DNA from 2 places in the Pseudoflavonifractor sp. An187 genome. Region 2 is predicted to be linked to the other one. Evidence: predicted binding sites of a transcription regulator. Region 2 holds the regulator's gene; the other holds the start of a gene.

Region 1 (9,847 bases), on a different contig from region 2:
GTGGTAACAACCTTACCGCATCACTTTGAGGAAAGGAGAGACCATAGGACTCCTTTTTAGGGGCTTTATGGGAAAGATTATGAAAACAAAGAGGTACCTTGCTCTGACCATTGCTTTGGTTCTGCTCATTGCGCTGTTTCCTGCAACAGCGTGGAACCAGGCCATAGCTGCTCCCGCCAACGATACAGTGGACATTTCTGACCCTGCTTTTTTGGCCTACCTGAACAGTGAACTGGACGAAAGCAGACCCAGTGACACACCCATTACCCAAGAAGAAATGGCCAGTTTCACCTCCATCGATACTCGGTGGACGGAAGAGTCGATCAGCAGCATCAAAGGCATTTCTGCTGCAGTGAATCTGAAACGGCTGGCAGTATCCGGGGATATAACCGGTTTGGAGGATATTGCTGCGCTGGAGAATTTGACGTCTCTGACGGTAACGGAAAATGAAAATGTGGAAGATTTGACCTTTTTGGGAGAGAAGCACAATCTGACTTCCTTGTCTGTGGGAGAAAACCCGAATATGACCTCTCTCCAAGGCTTGACTTCCAATACCTGTCCTTCCCTGTCCGTGCTCGATTTGTCTCTGAACTCCAATTTGGCGGATATTTCTGCTTTGGATCATGTAGCCTTCCCTGGGCTGACCAAACTGGATTTGGGTGACAGCCCTGAAATTTCCAGCATTTCTGCACTGTGTGGATATACCGCTCTGACCGATTTAAACCTGGAGAAGGTGAAAATTACAGAGGAAAACCGTGAGGACTATCGAAACGCAGTTGCCAGCCTAACAGCGCTGAAGTCCCTATATATGCCTTATTGTGGAGTTACGGATGCCGATGCTGAGGTAATGTTTGCGCCCCTGTCTCAGCTGAAAACTCTTGTCCTGAACGTCAATGATCTGACCAGTGTGGACTTTGTGGATACTATGTCCGCCAACCTTACCACGCTTGGTCTCTACGGCAACGAGATTACCGACATGGACAGCCTGAAAAAGTTTCAGGATCTGAAGACGTTGGGCTTTAGTGGAAACCATGTCACTGATTTCAGCTTTATTTCTGCGTTGCCCCAGCTGGGGAATGGTAGCATCCGCCATGAAGAGGGAACGGAAAGCTTCCCCTTTGTCTCCCAATTCCAAGTGGGAGATCCCTCTGACCGCATAGAACTCGGCAATGGCACCCTTACCATTGAAAATCCCTATGTGCAGCCCAATGGTGAGCCCATTTCCTTCGCAGAGGCTTTGCCTGCCCATGTGCTTGGACAGCCGGATGACTCTGGTTACACCATTTCTTATGACGAGGCGACAAACGAGATTACCCTGGAACATGTGAGTGGAGATGTGAGCTTCTATGTGAACTATCAGCTGCCCGCATCCAATGGGAAATTTAAGGTGTGTAAGCTGTTCATCAATGTGTACGCCGATCATCAGCACACCTGGTCTGCCACCACCTATACCTGGGCGGAGGATGGCAGTTCCTGCACGGCCTCCCGGGTGTGCGAAGACAATGCTGCCCATGTGGAACAGGCCACTGCTGTGATTGGCCAGCAGCAGACCAAGGAGCCCACGTGCACACAGGCTGGTGAGACGACCTATACCGCTAGGTTTGACCAGGATTGGGCTGTGACCCAGACTATGACCCTGGCCGATGTGGCCAAGCTGTCCCACAGTTACAGCCAGGCATGGCAGTGGGATGACACCAGTCATTTCCATAGCTGTGAGTTCTGTGGAGAAAAAGCAGATGCCGCTGCCCATACGTTCCAGTGGGTCACGGATACCCAGGCCGGAGAGAAGTACCAGAAGTGCACCGTGTGCGGCTATCAGTTGGCTGCGGAGCCTCTGCCCACCGCTTCCCCCGCTCCCTCTGCTACCCCCAATCCTGCTCCCTCCGCCACGCCTGCCCCCAGTCAGCCCCCTCAGACTGGAGATACCTCCTCTGTGCTGCTGTGGATTTCGGCCCTGGCTATGTGTTCGGTCCTGCTTCCTGCCCTGATCGCCTGGAAGCGAAATGTCAGATAATTTTCTGATCATCCCATCGGGACGCAGTAGCCGCTGCGTCCCGATTTTTTTTCAGGAAACCATTGACAACGCCCCCAGGCGTTGATATAATGTCAAAGCCGCTTTGAATGGGACATAAGTGAAGCACACGCTTCCTCCCCCGACAGCGAGCCCGTAATAAAGGAAAGGCAGGTGCAAAGTATGCACGCAATCATCGAGACCGGCGGCAAGCAGTACAAGGTGACCGAGGGCGACGTCCTCTACATCGAGAAGCTGGATGCCGAGGCCGGTAGCTCCATCACCTTCGACAAGGTTCTGGCTGTCCTGAACGGCGACAGCGCTACCTTCGGCGCTCCCGTTGTGGAGGGTGCCTCCGTCACCGCCAACGTGGTGAAGAACGGCAAGGGCAAGAAGGTGCTGGTCTTCAAGTACAAGCCCAAGAAGAACTACCGCCGTCGTCAGGGCCATCGTCAGCCCTACACCAAGGTGGAGATCACCAAGGTCAACGCCTGATTTAGGAGGCGCCATATGACCACCGTCACATTCCACGCAAGCAATGGCCGCATGGACGGCGTTGTGGTGGATGGACACAGCGGCTACGCCGATGCCGGGTCCGACATCGTCTGTGCCGCCATCTCCTCTACCGTGGGCCTTCTGGAGTGCACTTTGAATGAGGTGCTGGGTCTGGGGGCGCCGGTAAAGGTCAAGGAGGAGGAAGCCCACCTGTCTCTGCGGCTTCCTGCTGGCCTGAGCCAGGGAAATGAGCACACCAGCCAGAATCTGATGGTTGGCTTGATGGTCTATCTCCAGGCTCTGAGCCAGGAATACCCCGACAATCTCATCGTTCTGCTGGACGATGATGACGAGGACTGAGGTCCTCAATCAGCCTTTAGAAAGGACGGTAACGACTTATGCTGAAGATCAACATCCAGCTCTTCGCTCACAAGAAGGGCGGCGGCTCCACCAAGAACGGCCGTGACTCCGAGTCCAAGCGCCTGGGCGTGAAGCGTGCCGACGGTCAGTTTGTTCTGGCCGGCAACATTCTGGTTCGTCAGCGCGGCAGCCACATCCACCCCGGCACCAACGTGGGTAAGGGCTCCGACGACACCCTGTTCGCCCTGGTGGACGGCAAGGTGAAGTTCGAGCGCATGGGCAAGGACCGCAAGAAGGTCTCCGTGTACGAGATCGCTCAGTAATGCTGTTAAAACGTCCCGGACATAGCTCTTGTCCGGGACGTTTTTTAGTCGATGGAAATGCCAGCATTTCCATCGAGGGTTTGCAGCCCGCTGCATGCATAATTGGGTCAAAGGACGACCCAATTCCACACTGGCGGGCTCCAGAAGTGTCTTTTCCCATGCGCATGTCCTGGGAAAAGACGTGATTTTAATTTATTTCCCCGCCTGAAGGCGGGGAAACTCTGCCGAGGGCTTTTTGACCTGGGCGCTCAATCGAAATCTGTGCCGCAGGCACACCATACTTCTTCATTATTCATTATTCGTTATTCACTTTTTTCGAAATGGAGGTGCCTACCATGGCCAATCAATTCATTGATACCGCCCGAATCCTGGTGCGGGCCGGGGCGGGCGGCGGCGGCGCCGTCTCCTTCCACCGGGAGAAATACGTGGCCGCTGGCGGTCCCGACGGCGGTGACGGCGGACGGGGCGGCAACATCGTCCTCACCGTGGACCCCCACATGTCCACCCTCATGGACTTCCGCTACAAGCGCAAGTATGTGGCCGAAACCGGCATGAACGGCAGCGGCAAGCGCTGCACCGGCAAGGACGGGGCGGACCTGGTCATCAAGGTGCCTCGTGGCACCGTGGTGCGGGACGCTGAGACCAAGGAAATCATCTGCGACATGTCTGATGACAAGCCCTTTGTGCTGGCACGTGGCGGCAAGGGCGGCTGGGGCAACCAGCACTTTGCCACCCCCACCCGCCAGGTGCCCCGGTTTGCCAAGGCCGGCCTGCCCGGGCAGGAGCGGGACGTCATCCTGGAGCTGAAGCTGCTGGCCGATGTGGGCTTGGTGGGCTTCCCCAACGTGGGCAAGTCCACCCTCTTGAGCGTGGTCACCCGTGCCCAGCCCAAGATCGCCAACTACCACTTCACCACCCTCTTCCCCAACCTGGGCGTGGTGCCCATGGAGGAGGGCCGCTCCTTCGTGCTGGCCGACATCCCCGGCATCATTGAGGGCGCCGCCGAGGGTGCTGGCCTGGGCCACGACTTTTTGCGCCACATTGACCGCTGCCGCCTCCTGATCCACGTGGTGGACGTGTCTGGCAGCGAGGGCCGGGACCCGGTGGAGGACTTCGACACCATCTGCACCGAGCTGGAGCAGTGGTCCCCCGAGCTGGCTTCCCGCAAAATGCTGGTGGCCGCCAACAAGGTGGACGTGATGGAGGACCCCGAGCTGCTGGAGCGGCTGCGGGCCCACGTGGAGGCCAAGGGCTGCCGTCTCTTTGAGATGTCGGCGGCCACCCACCAGGGCACCAAAGAGCTGATGTACGCTGCCGCCGACGAGCTGGCCCACCTCCCCCCCATCCTGGTGTTCGAGCCCACCTTTGTGGAGCGTCCCCCCGAGGTGGACACCTCCGCCCCCCTGGAGATCACCCGGGACGACGACGGCACCTGGCTGGTGGACGGGCCCTGGCTGCGCCAGCTCATGGCCAACGTCAACTTCTCCGACTACGAGAGCCGCAACTGGTTCGACAAGCGGCTGCGGGAAGCGGGCGTCTTCGACCAGATGGAGGCCAAGGGCGTCACCGACGGCGACCTGGTGTGCCTGTACAACCTGGAATTCGAGTATCAGAAGTGAGAAAAACACCCTGGAAGCGATGGCTTCCAGGGTGTTTTTTAGTGCGCATTTTCGTCAATAAACCGGGGTTCCAGCTTGGAATAGACAATTTTCTGGCTGGAGTACAACGAGAACTTGCCGCTGAGCAGGTAGCTGAGGGCACAGGCCAGGGCAAAGAACAGAAGCCCCTCACTGCCGAACAGCTCCACACTCAAAAAAATGCTGGCCAGGGGGCAGTTGACCACCCCGCAAAAGAGGGCGATCATACACACCGCCGCCCCAAAGCCCGGGTCTACCCCCAGCAGCGGGGCCACGGCACAGCCGAAGGTGGCCCCCACAAAGAAGGTGGGCACGATTTCGCCGCCCCGGTAGCCCGCCCCCAGGGTGAGGGCGGTGAGCAGCAGTTTCAAGGCAAAGGCCCAGGGCACGTGCACGGTGCCCTCATCCACCGCCAGGGCGATGATGTGTCCCCCTGCCCCGTTGTAGTCGCCGCTGCCCTCCAGCAGGCTGATGGCCACCACCAGCACGCCGCCCACCACGGCCCTCAGATAGGGATTGGGGAAGGTGTGGGCGTACCAGTGCCCGGTCTGGTGCACCACCACGCAGAAGGTCATGGCCAGCAGGGCGCACCCCACCCCCAGTACCCCGATCTGGGCCAGAGACGCCGCGCCCAGGGTGGGAATGGCGTCCAGGGTGTAGTGCTCCCCTTCCACCCCCAGCAGGACGGTGACCCCCGTGGACACCAGGGCGGTGAGCAGACAGGGGAACAAGGCGGAGTAGTGGACGATGCCCACGCTCACCACCTCCATGGCAAACACCGTGGCGGTGAGTGGGGTGCCAAACAGGGCGGCAAACAGGCCGCTCATGCCGCACATGACCTCCACATTCATCTGGCGTTCCCCCAGGTGCACCCGCTGGCCCACCTGGCAGGCCAGACTGCCGCCAATTTGCAGGGCCGCTCCCTCCCGGCCCGCACTGCCGCCGGTGAGGTGGGTGAGCACCGAGCCGATGAAAATGAGTGGGGCCAGGCGCAGGGGTGGCCGCTGGCCGGAGCGCACGCTGGCGATGATCTGGTTGGTGCCGCTGTCATTTGCCATGCCACAGACCTGGTACAGCCACACAATGGCCAGGCCCGCCAGGGGCATACACCACAGCAGCCAGGGGTGCTGCCCCCGCCATGCGGTCACCAGAGTGATGGCATGAGAAAAGGCGGATCCCGCCGCCCCGCATACCACGCCCGTGAGGGCCGCCAACACGGTCCAGTGGACCCAGGCCCCCGCCGTGGGGCTGACCCTGCCCCAGAAATCCCTCGCTTTTTCTCTCATATCCTCCCGCCCTTTTTGTGTTTCATTGACACTTTGGATTATATTCTACCCCCCAAAGACTGTCAAGGGCGGGGGAAGCCGCAGCTCCCCCCGCCCGGGGTATGTGGGTTCAGCCGCCACGGGTGAAGGTCACTTCACCCAGACTGACGTTGCTGAAATCCATATTTAACTTGTCGCCGTCCAAAGTGTAGGGGGTGGCCCCATCGCTGCCCGGCTCCGTGTCCTTGTCATCGGAGGTGTACATCTGATTCCCCTCCAGCCGGTACTGGCCCTCCGTCTGAATCTGCTGGACTACGGAGGAGCTCAGCTGGCTCAGGCTGTCCCGCATCAGCTGTGTGAAGCTCTCCCGGTCCATGCCGGACTGGGCCAGGGCCTCATCCACCGTCATGTTGGTGATCCCCTGGTCTTTGAGCTCCTGCTCCAGATAGACCAGGGTGGCGTCCACCGTCTTCTGGATCAGCGCATCCATGCTCTCGTCCAGCTTCTCCTGGTCCACCGTCATGGTGTAGGTGTTGTCATCCCGGAACTCCATCTCCAGGGGAATGTAGAAGTTCTCTAGCTCCAGCTCGTCGGCGATCTCGGGGGCGGTCACCCGCATTCCCTCCACCACCTGGTCCATCACATCCACCTGGCCGGACCAGGCGCCCACCAGGTCCTCCTTGGGGTCGTTGCCGCCGCAGGCGGCCAGGGTCAGAGTCAGTCCTAAGGCCAGAGGCAATGCCATCCATCTGTGTTTCATGGTTCATAACTCCTTTCCTCGTCTCTCTTGGGCGCATAGCTGCGCTTTTTGCTTCCATCATATCATACGTGTGCATATCTTTCAAGCAGGGCCCAGGATGTTACAAATTTTTTGGATTATTTGACGTGATTTGTCTGGAGAATTTGGCGGTTTTGCCCCGGATTTTCGCGGTTGCTGCCGGTTCAACCGCTCTCTTTTGGCCCGAGTTTCTGCCATATGGAGGATTTTTCCGGCTTTTTGCAGCCAGAGGGTTCCTGTGCTGCCTGGGGCAAAGAAACTTTGAAAAATTTTTCACAACCCCCTTCCATTTGGCTGGAATGTGATGTATAATAGCCTTGCGCAAACGCGATCATCCAATTTTATAAGGAGTGATACCAATGAGCATTAAAGTAGGTATTAACGGTTTTGGCCGTATCGGCCGAATGGTTTTCCGCGCCAGCATCAATCATCCCGAGATCGAGATCGTGGGTATCAACGATCTGTGTCCCGCTGATTACCTGGCCTATATGCTGAAGTACGACACCATGCACGGCCACTTCGAGGGCGAGGTTTCCGCCACCGAGACCGGCATCGTTGTCAACGGCAAGGAGATCCCTGTCTTCGCCGAGCGTAACCCCGCTGACATTCCCTGGGGCAAGCTGGAGGCTGAGTACGTTGTGGAGTCCACCGGCCTGTTCCTGACCAAGGAGAAGGCTCAGGCTCACATCGACGCCGGCGCCAAGAAGGTCATCATGTCCGCTCCTTCCAAGGACGACACCCCCATGTTCGTGTGCGGCGTCAACCTGGACGCTTACACCTCCGACATGACCTTCGTGTCCAACGCTTCCTGCACCACCAACTGCCTGGCCCCCATCGCTAAGGTGCTGAACGACAACTTCGGCATCAAGGACGGCCTGATGACCACCGTGCACTCTGTCACCGCTACCCAGAAGACCGTTGACGGTCCCTCTCTGAAGGATTGGCGCGGCGGCCGTGCTGCTACCGGCAACATCATCCCCTCCTCCACTGGCGCTGCTAAGGCCGTGGGCAAGGTCATCCCCGCTCTGAACGGCAAGCTGACCGGTATGTCCATGCGTGTTCCCACCCTGGACGTGTCCGTGGTCGACCTGACTGTCAACCTGGAGAAGCCCGCCACCTACGCTGAGATCTGCGACGCCATGAAGAAGGCTTCCGAGGGCGAGCTGAAGGGCGTTCTGGGCTACACCGACGAGGACGTGGTGTCCAGCGACTTCCTGGGCGATTCCCGCACCTCCATCTTCGATGCCAAGGCTGGTATCGCTCTGACCGACACCTTCGTGAAGGTCGTGTCCTGGTACGACAACGAGATGGGTTACTCCAACAAGGTTCTGGAGCTCATCAAGCACATGTACTCCGTGGACCACAAGTAAGAAAACCATTTCAAAGGGCTCTGCTTCGGCAGAGCCCTTTTTTTGCGCTTTTTTGGTTCCAAAAGGGGGAAGATTGACCTTCTCACCGGCTTGGTTCAGGCTTGCCAGCCTGGTGGGGACGCTTCCCGCTAGGGGTTTCTTTTGCCCGGTCAAAAGAAACCAAAACCCGCTTAGGGCGTTCCCCCCTAAGTACCCCCCTGGGGTACGAGGCTGGACCTGCGTCAATCCCACCGTCGGCCCTGGCCCCGGTGGGGTCACATAGATAGCCTGGCAAGTCTATGGAAAGCGCCCCTTCTCTGTAAGACGGTGCCTCTGTTCCTAGGGCCTCACCCCGGTGTGCGACGTTCCCGCCGCCGGAAGCCTGGCCACCGATCGCTGGGAACAGCGGCTCACCAGGGCAAGGCTCTGGCGGTAGAAGGATGCACCAGCAGAGAAGTAGGTGCAACCCGTAGACGGACAAGCCATCTATGTGACCCCACCAGAGTAAGGGCTGAAAAGAGGAAGGCGCACACTCTATCCAGTACCGCGGGGTGGATTCCACAGGGCGGGGGAAGGCCCCGCCTTTGGCGATTCTTTCCCCGATTTCTCATCGGGGAGAAATCGGGCCCAGCGGAGCGTCCCCACCAGGCTGGCAAGCCTGAACCAGCTTCCGGATAGGGACAGCACGCCATACCATACACACTAAAAAGCCCCAAGACCGTAGTCTCGGGGCTTTCCTTTGATGAAATTAGGCCAGGCTGTGCTCTTCCAGCCACACCATGAGGGTGGGCTGCCCCCGGCGGATGCGGCGGGTGCGCACGTGGAACACCACCAGCGTCAGGGCGGTGAACACCACAAACCACACCCCCAGATACACCAGGCAACCCGTGATGTCCTGGCCTCCGGCAATGGCGCTGCGGAAGGCCCGCACGGTGTAGGTGAAGGGTACCCAGCCGTTGAGGGCGGGGACGAAGGAGCCGGACAGTTCCAGGGGATAGGTACCCACCGAGCCCGCCAGCTGGAGTACCATGAAGATGAGCATCAGGAAGCTGCCCACCTTGCCCATCAGGCAGGTGAAGAAGTACATCACCGACATGAAGGTGAGGGCGGCCACCAGGGCCACCAGCACCGTGCGGCCCCAGTCCACGGGCTGGAATCCGTTGAACAGGTGGAGGCTGCCCAGCATCACCAGGGCCTCCGCAATGGCCACGGTGTACAGCACCGAGGCCTTGCTCCGCCACCAGGCAAAGCCGCTTTTCAGCTCGCCGCTGTACTGGGTCAGGGGATACATCAGGCTAAAGGCGATGCAGCCCACCCACAGGGCCACCGACATCATGTAGGGGGCCATGCCGTGGCCGTTGTTGGGCACCTGGGTGAGCTGGCTCTCCTGGGTGTCCACCGGGGCGGCCATCATGTCCGCCACCTCGTCTCCCGTGTTGGTGTCGGCAATCTCCTGAGCGCCCTCGGCCAGCTTGTCCTGGAGGGTGGCCGCTCCGTCCTCCAGAGCCTTTGCCCCGTCGGTGAGGGTCTGAGCCCCCTGGTGCAGCTGCCCGGCGGCGTCCTGAATCTGCACCGAGCCCTGGGTGAGGGCGTCCATGCCCTCCGTCAGCTGGGCCTTGTTGTCCATGA
Region 2 (9,847 bases):
AGTCCACCACCCCGGTCACGGGAAGGCCAAAGTCCCGCTGAAAGATCATCACCCCTTCCAGGGTCCGCTCCCCAAACACCCCGTCCTCCACCAGGCGGGGCAGGGCGGGATGGGTGGCGGAGATGACGTTGAGCATGTGCTGAATGTCTCGTACCGGAGCGCCGGTGAGATTGAGTTCCATGGTTGAGATACCTCCTTAATCGTTGCTGCCGTAGGAGAGCGGATAGCCGGGAAATTGCCCGGCCTGGAATTGGTTTTCAATCTCCGAGGGGGAGATGGGCAAATTGGCGTTGGCCAGAGAGGTGGTGGCGATGCCCACGTACTCGTCGTAGAGCTTCAGCCACGTGGCGTTGTCCACCACGCCGGTGGCGGGCAGATGGTAGGCTTTCTGGAAATCCTGCACCGCCTGTTTGGTCTTGGGGCCAAAGATGCCGTCAATGGCCAGGGTGGGCAGATTGAAGGAGTATTGCCCGATGAGGGAGAGGAAATACTGGAGGGCGGAGACGGCGGGGCCCCGGTCTCCCTGGCGCAGCACCTGGATGCCCGAGGGGCCCTGGACCTGGGTGAAGCTCTGGCCCTCGCTGACCAGCTCGGAGAGCTTGGTGACGGCCACGTAGAGGAACACCAGCTTATACCAGGTACTCCGACCCACGATACCATCCACTGCCAGCCCAAAGACGGACTGGAACACCCGCACTGCTTCCTCCGTGCGTGGCCCAAAGATGCCGTCCACCTGGGCCAGGCGGGGAATGGCAGGGTAATTCTGTCCAATGCGGTTGAGCATGGCCTGGAGCACCACCACGTCCTCCCCGGAGGAGCCCTGGCGCAGGGGATAGCCTGGGTAGGAGTTGGGCACATCCCGGATGGGGGCGTCGTTGACCAGTTCGATGTCGTCCCCGTAGTAGTTGCGCAGAATGGTCATGTAGTCCGCCCCCTCCTGGGCCATGGCCTCACTGCCCCACTGGGACAGGCCGTCACAGGTGGAGGTGGTGCCGTTGCAGAACTTGGCTGCCAGGGGCTCCACAAAGCCCACTCGGCGGATGTAGGTGGTGAACATGTCGTCCACCAGGCGGTCGATGTTTTCAAAGGTGCTCCGGCCTTTGATGAATTTCTGATCGTTTTGGGTTTCGCTGGTGATGTCAAAGTCGTACCCGCGGCTGGGGTAGAACTCGGTGTACACCCGGTTGAGGGCAAAGGAGATTTGGGCCAGAATGTTGGCTTTCAGGGCTTCCTCTGACCAGGTGGGGTATACCTCGCTGGAGGCTACATTTTTGATGTAGTCGGGGAAGGTCACCGTGACGTTCTCCGCCGCCTCCTTGGGCTGGCCCAGGTGGACGGTGATATACTGGGGAATGTAGGGAATGACGGATACAGACATAGAAGCCTCCTTACAGCGGTTGTGGCGTGACGTTGGTGAACTGGGGCCGAGGGATGGGCGACTCGGGAATGGCCAGAGGGATGAGGGGCACACTCTGGGTGGTCTCTACCCCAGAAAAGATCTGGAGATTTTCGAAAACAGCCACCTGATACCCCGGGTGCTCCACCACCAGAGAGTAGGAGGAGAAGGGCAGGGGGGAGCCAGGGCTCTGGCTGAGGGCGGCGTCGGGAGCGGGCAGGGAGATGGGGCCAGCCACGCCGCTCTCGTCTGTAATGAGCACGGATAGAAGCTGATGCCTACCCTGTCCGTCCGGCTGGGACACCAACACCGTGGCCCCCTGTATGGGGAGCTGAGCCCGGGACGCATAGACGTGGACAATGAGAGAACCGTTTTGTGCCAATGCTAGGACCTCCTTGAGAAATGTTGCAAGAACTTGCACATGGAAATTGACAAACTTATGACAATGAGATAAAATGAATTGCGTATGGTGATCAAAAGAAAGATGAAATGCCGAAAAACTCTGACGGGATGTGAGGGTGTCATATGAAAAAAGATAAGATTTCTTCGGCGGTGATCCGGCGTTTGCCCCGCTATTATCGCCATTTGGATGACTTATATCGTGCCGGTACCATTCGAATCTCTTCCGGAGCCTTGGCCCAGTCCATGGGCCTGACGGCCTCCCAGATTCGCCAGGATCTGTCCTGCTTTGGCGGGTTCGGTCAGCAGGGCTACGGGTACAACGTGGAGCGGCTGCGGGGTGAGGTGGCAGAGATCCTGGGGATGAACCGAGGCCACACCGTGCTCATCTTGGGTGCCGGTAACTTGGGCCGTGCCCTCATTGAGAATTTCCCGTTCCGTGCCAATGGCTTCCGGCTGGTGGCCGCCTTTGACGTCAACCCGGACCTGGTGGACACCAAGCTGGGCGGCGTCCCCGTCTACCATGTGGATGGTCTGGACACCTTTGTGCGGGAGCACCGGGTGAGCGTGGCGGTTCTGACGGTGCCTGGGTCTGTGGCCGTGGCCACCGCTCGCCGCCTGAGCAAGCTGGGGGTGGACGGAATCTGGAATTTCACCAATGTGGAGTTGCCGGAGCAGGAGATGCCCGACGTGAAAGTGGAGAACGTGCACTTTGCAGACAGCCTGCTAACGCTGAGTTATATGATTTCTGAGGAGTAAATAGACCTCTCAAAAATTTTTCAAAAAATCGAAAAAAACACTTGCAATTTCATTTCAGCTGTGCTAATATATATGAGTCGCCAGAAAACGACAGCGACAAGCGGCTGTAGCTCAGCTGGATAGAGTGTTTGGCTACGAACCAAAAGGTCGGGGGTTCGAATCCCTCCAGCCGTACCAAAAGGCAAGTTCCGAAAGGGACTTGCCTTTTTTTCTTCCGGAGACATAGGAAAACGTCCGATGCAGGAATCAGCATCGGACGTTTTTTTCTCGGTCAGTCCGTGACCTGTTTCATGTTGGGGTAGACCTGATGAATCCGCTCATCGGGGTAGTAGTGGTCCAAAAATTCGGTGAAGCCGTTGGTGGGGGCGTCAGGGGCCGATTGGCGCTGTTGATACCGACCCAGAGCCAGGGCGGAGATGGCCATATTGAACACCATGAACACAACAATCACCCAGGTGAGCACTTTGCCCGCTTTCATGGGGATGCGCTCAATGAGACGGGACAGGCGGGGATAGAGGACCTTCATCCACACGGCGGCGGCAATGCCCCAGAAGAAGCAGTAGAGCAGATTGATGCGTCCGGCCAGGTTGAAGGGGATGTGGCTGTAATCCCAGAACACGGTGCCGAAGACCAGCTCGGTGAAGACACTACACACATATTCGTACACACCGCCCACAATGGTGCCGGCAAGGAAGAGGTAGCCCTCGCTCTTGTCTTTGTACCGATAGAGCAGGGCGGTGAACATCACAGCGCCAAGGCCCCACACAATACTAAAGGGACCGTAGATGAGACTGCTGCGGCTCATCCAGATGCCCATGGTGGCCCGGCAGAACAGCGTCTCGATGATATCGCCCAGCAGGGCGGCAATGAAGAAAATCCAAATCAGCTTGGTGGGAGAACAGCCCTGGGCAAACACGGTGGGCTTGGGCTTTTGGGAGGGGGCGGCCTGCTCCAGATTGGGGAAGGCGTGGAGCATACGGGTCTGGACCCGCCGGGTGATGGCGTGGCCGAAGAGAGCGGTGAGCTCCTGGAAGTCTCGGGACAGCTGTTCCAGACGGCGGATACGCACGCCCATCTGTACCGTGATGCCCAGAGAGAGGGCCAGGTCCAGGGCGACCAGTCCCAATCCCACCAGAACCAGGATGCGGGACAGCAGGGGAGGGAGGTCACCCAACACCAAGGCTAGAAGGGGGTTGAGAAAACTCACACACAGCCATGCGCCCACACCCAGCACCAGCAGCAGGGGCAGGGAGATGTACCCATGAAAGTGGAATTTGTGGTCGGAGAAGTCCCACCATCTGCGGTGGAGCATGCGCTCCAGAGCGACACCGGTGGTAATGACCAGAATGCCGGACAGAACGCAGGAGCCCAGAATAAAGAACAGGGGGCGGTGGGTCAGTTCCGAGAGGAACACCGTGGAGAGTACCGCTCCAATGCCGTAAATGGGGCTGACAGGAAGGTTGAGAAAGCCTGGGTTGACAAAGGAATGTTTTTTGACGGCACAGAATGCCACGCTGATGCACCAGCCCAGAATGGAATAGATGAGAAAGAACCAGGCCAGTTGGGAGAGTGAGTATGTCATGAAAAGCTCCTTTCGGGGTTGTTCTGAGAAAGACAAAAACTCACCACAGTATTGCTGATTACTGGGGTGAGTCAAAAAATATGCAGCATTGCGGGCTGATGGGAGATCAGCGCTGGCTGGGCACGGTGCGATCATCACCGAAAATCATATCATCCACATCAGGCTTGCGGGGATATTCTTTCACAAGTTTCACCTCTTTTCTCTTGCGCTGTTGTACATTATAGCAACATGTATCGGAAAAGTAAAGGGTGGAATTGTAAAATACAAATAAAGTTTTGGGCAAAGTGTAGAAAAGTGGAGGGATAACGAGGAAGATAGGGGAGAAAAAATGCTTGCAATTTCCCAGGGGGTGTATTATAATAAGCTTCACCGAGTTGAAATATGCGGGTGTAGTTCAATGGTAGAATGTCAGCTTCCCAAGCTGAACACGGGGGTTCGATTCCCCTCACCCGCTCCAATGAAAAAGACACGCTAAAAAGCGTGTCTTTTTCATTGGGAGCCATAGGCTCATTTCAATGCTCGGCGGAAGTGAATTCCGCCTGCGCCAAGGTTTTCGCCCAGGCGAAAACACTTGTACGGCGCACCAGCGCCGCCCGGCTTTGCGGGACCCTGTACTTATAATTATAAAAATGCCTGGAGAGAAGCCCTCTCCAGGCATTTTTGAGTCTTACTTTAGAAACACCAGTTCATAGCTGCGAGAGCCGATGCCGATCGTTTCAGCGTGCTCCAGACAGGTCTTGTACTCCGAGTCGGGGGTGCTGTTTTCAAAATGATCGTGGTGGTCACAGAAATCCGGCTTGGCCATGTTGTCGCTGAGCTGGCTGTTGGGCAGGGGATCGCAGGCCAGGCAGGCGTCCACACAGGCCTGGTCCAGGGCCAGGGGATCAAAGGAGGCGAACATGCCGATGTTGGGGAGGATGGGGGCGTCGTTCTCGGCGTGGCAGTCACAGTTGGGGCTGACGTCCACAATGAGAGAGATGTGGAAGTTGGGACGGCCGTCCACCACTGCTTTGGCATACTCCGCCATGCGGCAATTCAGGTCCTTCACAGCGGCCCAACTGGAGAAGTCGATGGCGTCAAAGTTGCAGGCACCGATGCACCGGCCACAGCCCACGCAGTTCTCGGTGACAATGTGCATCTTCCGGGTGGTCTCGTCAAAGGCCAGACCCTGGTTGGCGCACTCCTTCATGCAAGACTTGCAGCCCACGCACTTGTCCTGGTGTACGGAGGGCTGACCGTTGTGGTGCTGCTCCTTCTTACCGGCCCGGGAGCCGCAGCCCATGCCGATGTTCTTGATGGCGCCGCCAAAGCCCGCCATCTCATGGCCCTTGAAGTGGTTCAGAGAGATGAACACGTCAGCGTCCATAATGGCTCGGCCGATCTTGGCGTTTTGGACGTACTCTCCGTTGACGGGGACCTCCACATCGTCGGTGCCCTTCAGACCGTCGCCAATGAGGATGGGACAGCCCACAGTCATGGGGGTGAAGCCGTTTTCCCAGGCGCAGTACAGGTGCTCCAGGGCGTTTTTCCGGCTGCCCACATAGAGGGTGTTGCAGTCGGTGAGGAAGGGCTTGCCACCCAGCTCCTTCACCACATCAGCCACAGCTTTGGCGTAGTTGGGGCGGAGGAAGCCCAGATTGCCCAGCTCGCCGAAGTGCATCTTGATGGCCACGAACTTGTTATCCATGTCGATCTCGCCAATGCCTGCGGCCCGGATGAGCCGCTTGAGCTTGGTGGGAAGGCCCTCGCCCAGCTTGGTGCGGAAATCGGTGTAGTAAACGTTTGCTTTTTCCATACCTCATTGCTCCTTGTCTCGAAATAGGGTGAAAGTCATGTAAGAACAGTATAGCGGAGCCAGGAGAATTTGGCAAGAATCATCCGGGAAGGCTTTGAAAAGTTAGGCCTGCCAAACTGCTTTGAGGATGGCGCCAATTTTAGGCGGAGTGCCGTAGAGGAGCACGCCCACTCGGTAGATCTTGGCGGACAGCACCCCGATACCCACCACAGACACCGCCAGAATACCGATGGACAGGACAATCTGATAGACAGGGACGGTGCTCATAGCGATGCGGGCAAACATGGCGATGGGGGAGGTGAAGGGGACGAACGAGCACACCATCATGGCGATGTTGTCCACCGCACCGCTGCCCATGCTGAACATGACCACGCAGAAGGCAATGACAAAGAGCATGGACAGAGGCATGATGGAGGTGTTGATATCCTCCAGCTTGGTGGCAGTGGAGCCGATGGCGCCGTAGAGGAAGGCATAGAGAAGGAAGCCCAGAACGAAGAACACCAGCAGATATACCAGCAGGGACAGGGGCATGTCAAACAGGGAGGTCATCACGGAATTGCCGCCCCAAGCGTCCAGATTGAGCTGGTAGAAGAGAAGGGCGGAGCCGAAGATGACCGCCAGCTGGACAAACCCGGCGATGCAGGAGGCCAGCACCTTGCCGAACATCATGTTTACCGGGGTAGCGCTGGTGATGAGCAGTTCCATGGCTCGGGAGCTCTTTTCAGTGGCCACGTGGGAGGCTACCATCTGGCCGTAGAGCATGATGACCATGTACAGGGCCAACGTCATAATGTAGGTGTACCAGTAATTTTGGGCCTGGTCCACCCCCAGAAGTTCCTCTTTGGCGTCAATCTGAAGGGAGAGAATCTCCCCGGCCTGGTCCGGGCTCAGTCCCTGTTGGGTCATGGCCTCCACCTGGGCTAGGCTCACCAGAACTTGATTGGCCACCTGGGTAGTCTGGTCGTAGAGGGAACGATTGTACACATAATAGGTGTAGGAAGTCAGGGAGTCAAAGACCAGGGCACAATCGGCCTCCTGGTTGGACACCTGCTCCTTGATTTTAGCGAGGTCGTCTTGCGTCCAAGTCACCGTCTGGTCAGGGAAGGCAGAGGCCAGGGCCTGGGCAATGGTCTCGCCCATCTCTTGAGAGGGGGCGGAGATCAAAATCACCGACTGCTCGGTGGGCTCATCGGAGGAATCTCCGCCCATGGAGCCGAAGAAACCAATCAGGTTGGGCAGGAACATCACCACGGCCAGAACAGCCACAATGAACAGGGTGGAGCCCACAAACACCTTGTTTTTAAAGTAGTTTTTCAGCTCAAAGCTGAGAATAGTACGAAATTGTCTCATGATCTCTTCTCCCTTCACACGTGGTCCCCGGCGTATTCCACGAAGATGTCGTTGAGGGACGGCTCGTAGACCTGCACCCGGTCAATGTCGTAGCGGGCCACCAGTTGCCCCATCATCTCCTGCTTCTGGCTGGGGCTGTCCAGGCGGAGAAGCACCTCGCCGGGCTGCACCAGCTGGCAGCGATTGCCCAGTTGGGAGAGAATCTCCCGGTATTGGGGGCTGAACACGGTGAGACGGTCCCGGGGATAGCTGCGCTTGATCTGTTCCAGATTGCCGGAGATGGCGATTTTGCCCTGATTGAGGATGGCGATCTCCTGGCAGAACTCCTCGATGTAGTTCATCTGGTGGGAGGAGAAGAGGACGATTTTTCCCTTTTGAATCTGCTCCTTCACCACATCTTTGAGCAGAGCGGCATTTACCGGGTCCAGACCGGAGAAGGGCTCATCCAGTACGATGATATCGGGGTCATGGGCCAGGGCGGTGATGAGCTGGATTTTCTGCTGGTTGCCTTTGGACAGGGTGTCCAGCCGCTTGGTTTCGTACTCCTCCATGCCCAGCCGTTCCAGCCAGTGGCGCACCGAGGCCACCGCCTTGGCACGCTTCATCCCCTTGAGCTGGGCGAAGTATACCAGCTGTTGCCCGATGGGCTTTTTGGGGTACAGCCCTCGCTCCTCGGGGAGGTAGCCCAGGGACACCTTGCGGTAGTCGATGGGCTTCCCATCCAGGAGAACTTCTCCGCTGTTTTGAGGGAAGACGTCCATGAGAATGCGGATGGTGGTGGTCTTACCGGCGCCGTTTCGGCCCAGCAGGCCGAAGGCCTGGCCTCCCTCAGCGGTGAGGGAGATGCCCTGGAGCACCTGCTTGGCTCCAAAGCTCTTTTCGATGTTGCGTAGTTCCAATTTCATTATTGCTTACCTCAACTTCTCTTTTTATCCATTTGTAGGGATGTGTAGTTGTACACAAACTGCTGTACCAGCCAGAGACCGCCCACCAACAGACTATACGAAGGGGCGACCAGGTCAATGACGGATAGAATGGATAGTATTGCCATGATGCCGGGGAAAATCAGACCCATTACCTTGAAGGCCTGGTAGCTGCATTGGGCGATCTGCTGCCGCTCGGCTTCATCGCAGCTCTCGTACCAGTCCTTTTGAAACTTAAAATCAAAAATATCACCACGCTTTTCGGGAAATAGTTTCTTAGTAGCGGAGATGATGCGGGCTTGAATTGCTGTCATCCAGATGATGTGCCCGATGAGTAGGAACCAGGAGAGGTTGAACCCCCAAGAGGATGCATAGCTCAGAGCCATGGCCAAGAACATGAGCACCGTGGCCAGATTGGCCAGAAACATGGCCCGGCACAAAGTCAGGTTGGCCTGGGGAAATGCCTCGTCGTCCGCCAAAGCCTTGGGGATCAAACGCTTTCCCCGGAAGTAGTACCAAGTGGCCCCTATCAACAGCGAAAATCCGGGGACATAGCACCAGGGACCTAGGGAAGCCAGCATCAGGTTGAACTGCTCGCCGAGATTGCGGACAGAGAACTCATTGGACACGGCGGCAACGCCCACGATGCCGCCAATGAGGCCGCAGATGATGATGATCACGGCGAAGGTAACATAGATACGAGCGGGTGATTTTTTCTTAGCTTCTTTCATGATGACTCCTCCTCTGTGAGATAAAAGACGTCCTCCACCGGGAGGTGGAACACCTGGGCAATGCGAAGGGCCAGGGTGATGGAGGGGTTGTAGTCCCCTCGCTCAATGAGGCTGATGGTCTGCCGGGAGGCTCCCACCAATGTCCCCAGCTCCTGCTGGTTGATGCCCTGGGCTGCCCGAAACTCCTTGAGTCGATTCTGTAGCGGCATGAGCACCCCTCCTTGACAAGTATTATTTGCGTTATGACAGCTATCTTTGGCAAACATAAGATAGCATTGACAAGGATTATTGTCAATAGGGAAAAATAAAGAAAACGTAAAAATCTGTTTCCACCCGGTGAAGAGGGTGGATTTTTTCAAAAGCTTCGGTATAATGGAGAGGTGGTCCGAGGGGGGAAGGGCGAAACCCCACGGAATCTTGTCAGATACATGAGAGGTTGGATGGAAACCATGGGAATATGGATTGTGATAGGAGTTGTTGCAGCGCTGCTGCTCTTTTGGGTTATGTCGGTGCGGTGCCGCCATGGACACCCGGCGTGGGAGGTGCTGCGCCGATACCGATATGCCCACCGGGGGCTGCATGATGAAACACGGGGCATCCCGGAAAATTCCCTGACTGCGTTTCGCCGGGCGGCGGAGCGGGGGTATGGGGCCGAATTGGATGTGCACTTGACCCGGGACGGGAGTCTGGTGGTCATCCACGACGACTCCCTGCTGCGTACCGCTGGGGTGGACGTGGATGTGGCTTCTCTGACGGCGGAGCAGCTGTCTCAGTACCGCCTGGAGGGCACTCAGGAGAAAATCCCGTTTTTGGAGGAGGTGCTGCCTCTGTTTGAGGGGCGGGCCCCGCTGATTGTGGAGCTGAAAGCGGAGAAAAATGCGGCTCGGCTGGCCAAGGCGGCCTGTCAGGTGC

The links. The regulator Rex, encoded in region 2, represses fermentation and respiration genes when NADH is low (regulators of the CRP and FNR family bind a similar motif). The targets are predictions, from matches to a motif close to ATTGTTAANNNNTTAACAAT.
Region 1: a site for Rex is predicted at 7,130-7,149, ahead of gap (type I glyceraldehyde-3-phosphate dehydrogenase). Genes of this name have one in related genera too.

The regions. Positions count from the first base shown of each region.
Region 1 is NZ_NFKG01000019.1:27,405-37,251, reverse strand. It holds gene B5F22_RS08730 (leucine-rich repeat domain-containing protein) at 353-2,014, shown strand; gene rplU (50S ribosomal protein L21) at 2,195-2,506, shown strand; gene B5F22_RS08720 (ribosomal-processing cysteine protease Prp) at 2,522-2,866, shown strand; gene rpmA (50S ribosomal protein L27) at 2,905-3,189, shown strand; gene obgE (GTPase ObgE) at 3,525-4,808, shown strand; gene B5F22_RS08705 (chloride channel protein) at 4,847-6,112, opposite strand; gene B5F22_RS08700 (hypothetical protein) at 6,222-6,851, opposite strand; gene gap (type I glyceraldehyde-3-phosphate dehydrogenase) at 7,229-8,239, shown strand; gene B5F22_RS08690 (YhgE/Pip domain-containing protein) at 8,967-9,847, opposite strand, start outside.
Region 2 is NZ_NFKG01000001.1:307,116-316,962, reverse strand. It holds gene B5F22_RS01595 (peptidoglycan-binding protein) at 1-181, opposite strand, end outside; gene B5F22_RS01590 (peptidoglycan-binding protein) at 197-1,378, opposite strand; gene B5F22_RS01585 (carboxypeptidase regulatory-like domain-containing protein) at 1,389-1,778, opposite strand; gene B5F22_RS01580 (redox-sensing transcriptional repressor Rex) at 1,922-2,554, shown strand; tRNA gene B5F22_RS01575 (tRNA-Arg) at 2,655-2,731, shown strand; gene B5F22_RS01570 (putative ABC transporter permease) at 2,826-4,136, opposite strand; tRNA gene B5F22_RS01565 (tRNA-Gly) at 4,520-4,593, shown strand; gene B5F22_RS01560 (DUF362 domain-containing protein) at 4,804-5,931, opposite strand; gene B5F22_RS01555 (ABC transporter permease) at 6,034-7,281, opposite strand; gene B5F22_RS01550 (ATP-binding cassette domain-containing protein) at 7,296-8,186, opposite strand; gene B5F22_RS01545 (DUF3169 family protein) at 8,198-8,935, opposite strand; gene B5F22_RS01540 (helix-turn-helix transcriptional regulator) at 8,932-9,144, opposite strand; gene B5F22_RS01535 (glycerophosphodiester phosphodiesterase family protein) at 9,385-9,847, shown strand, end outside.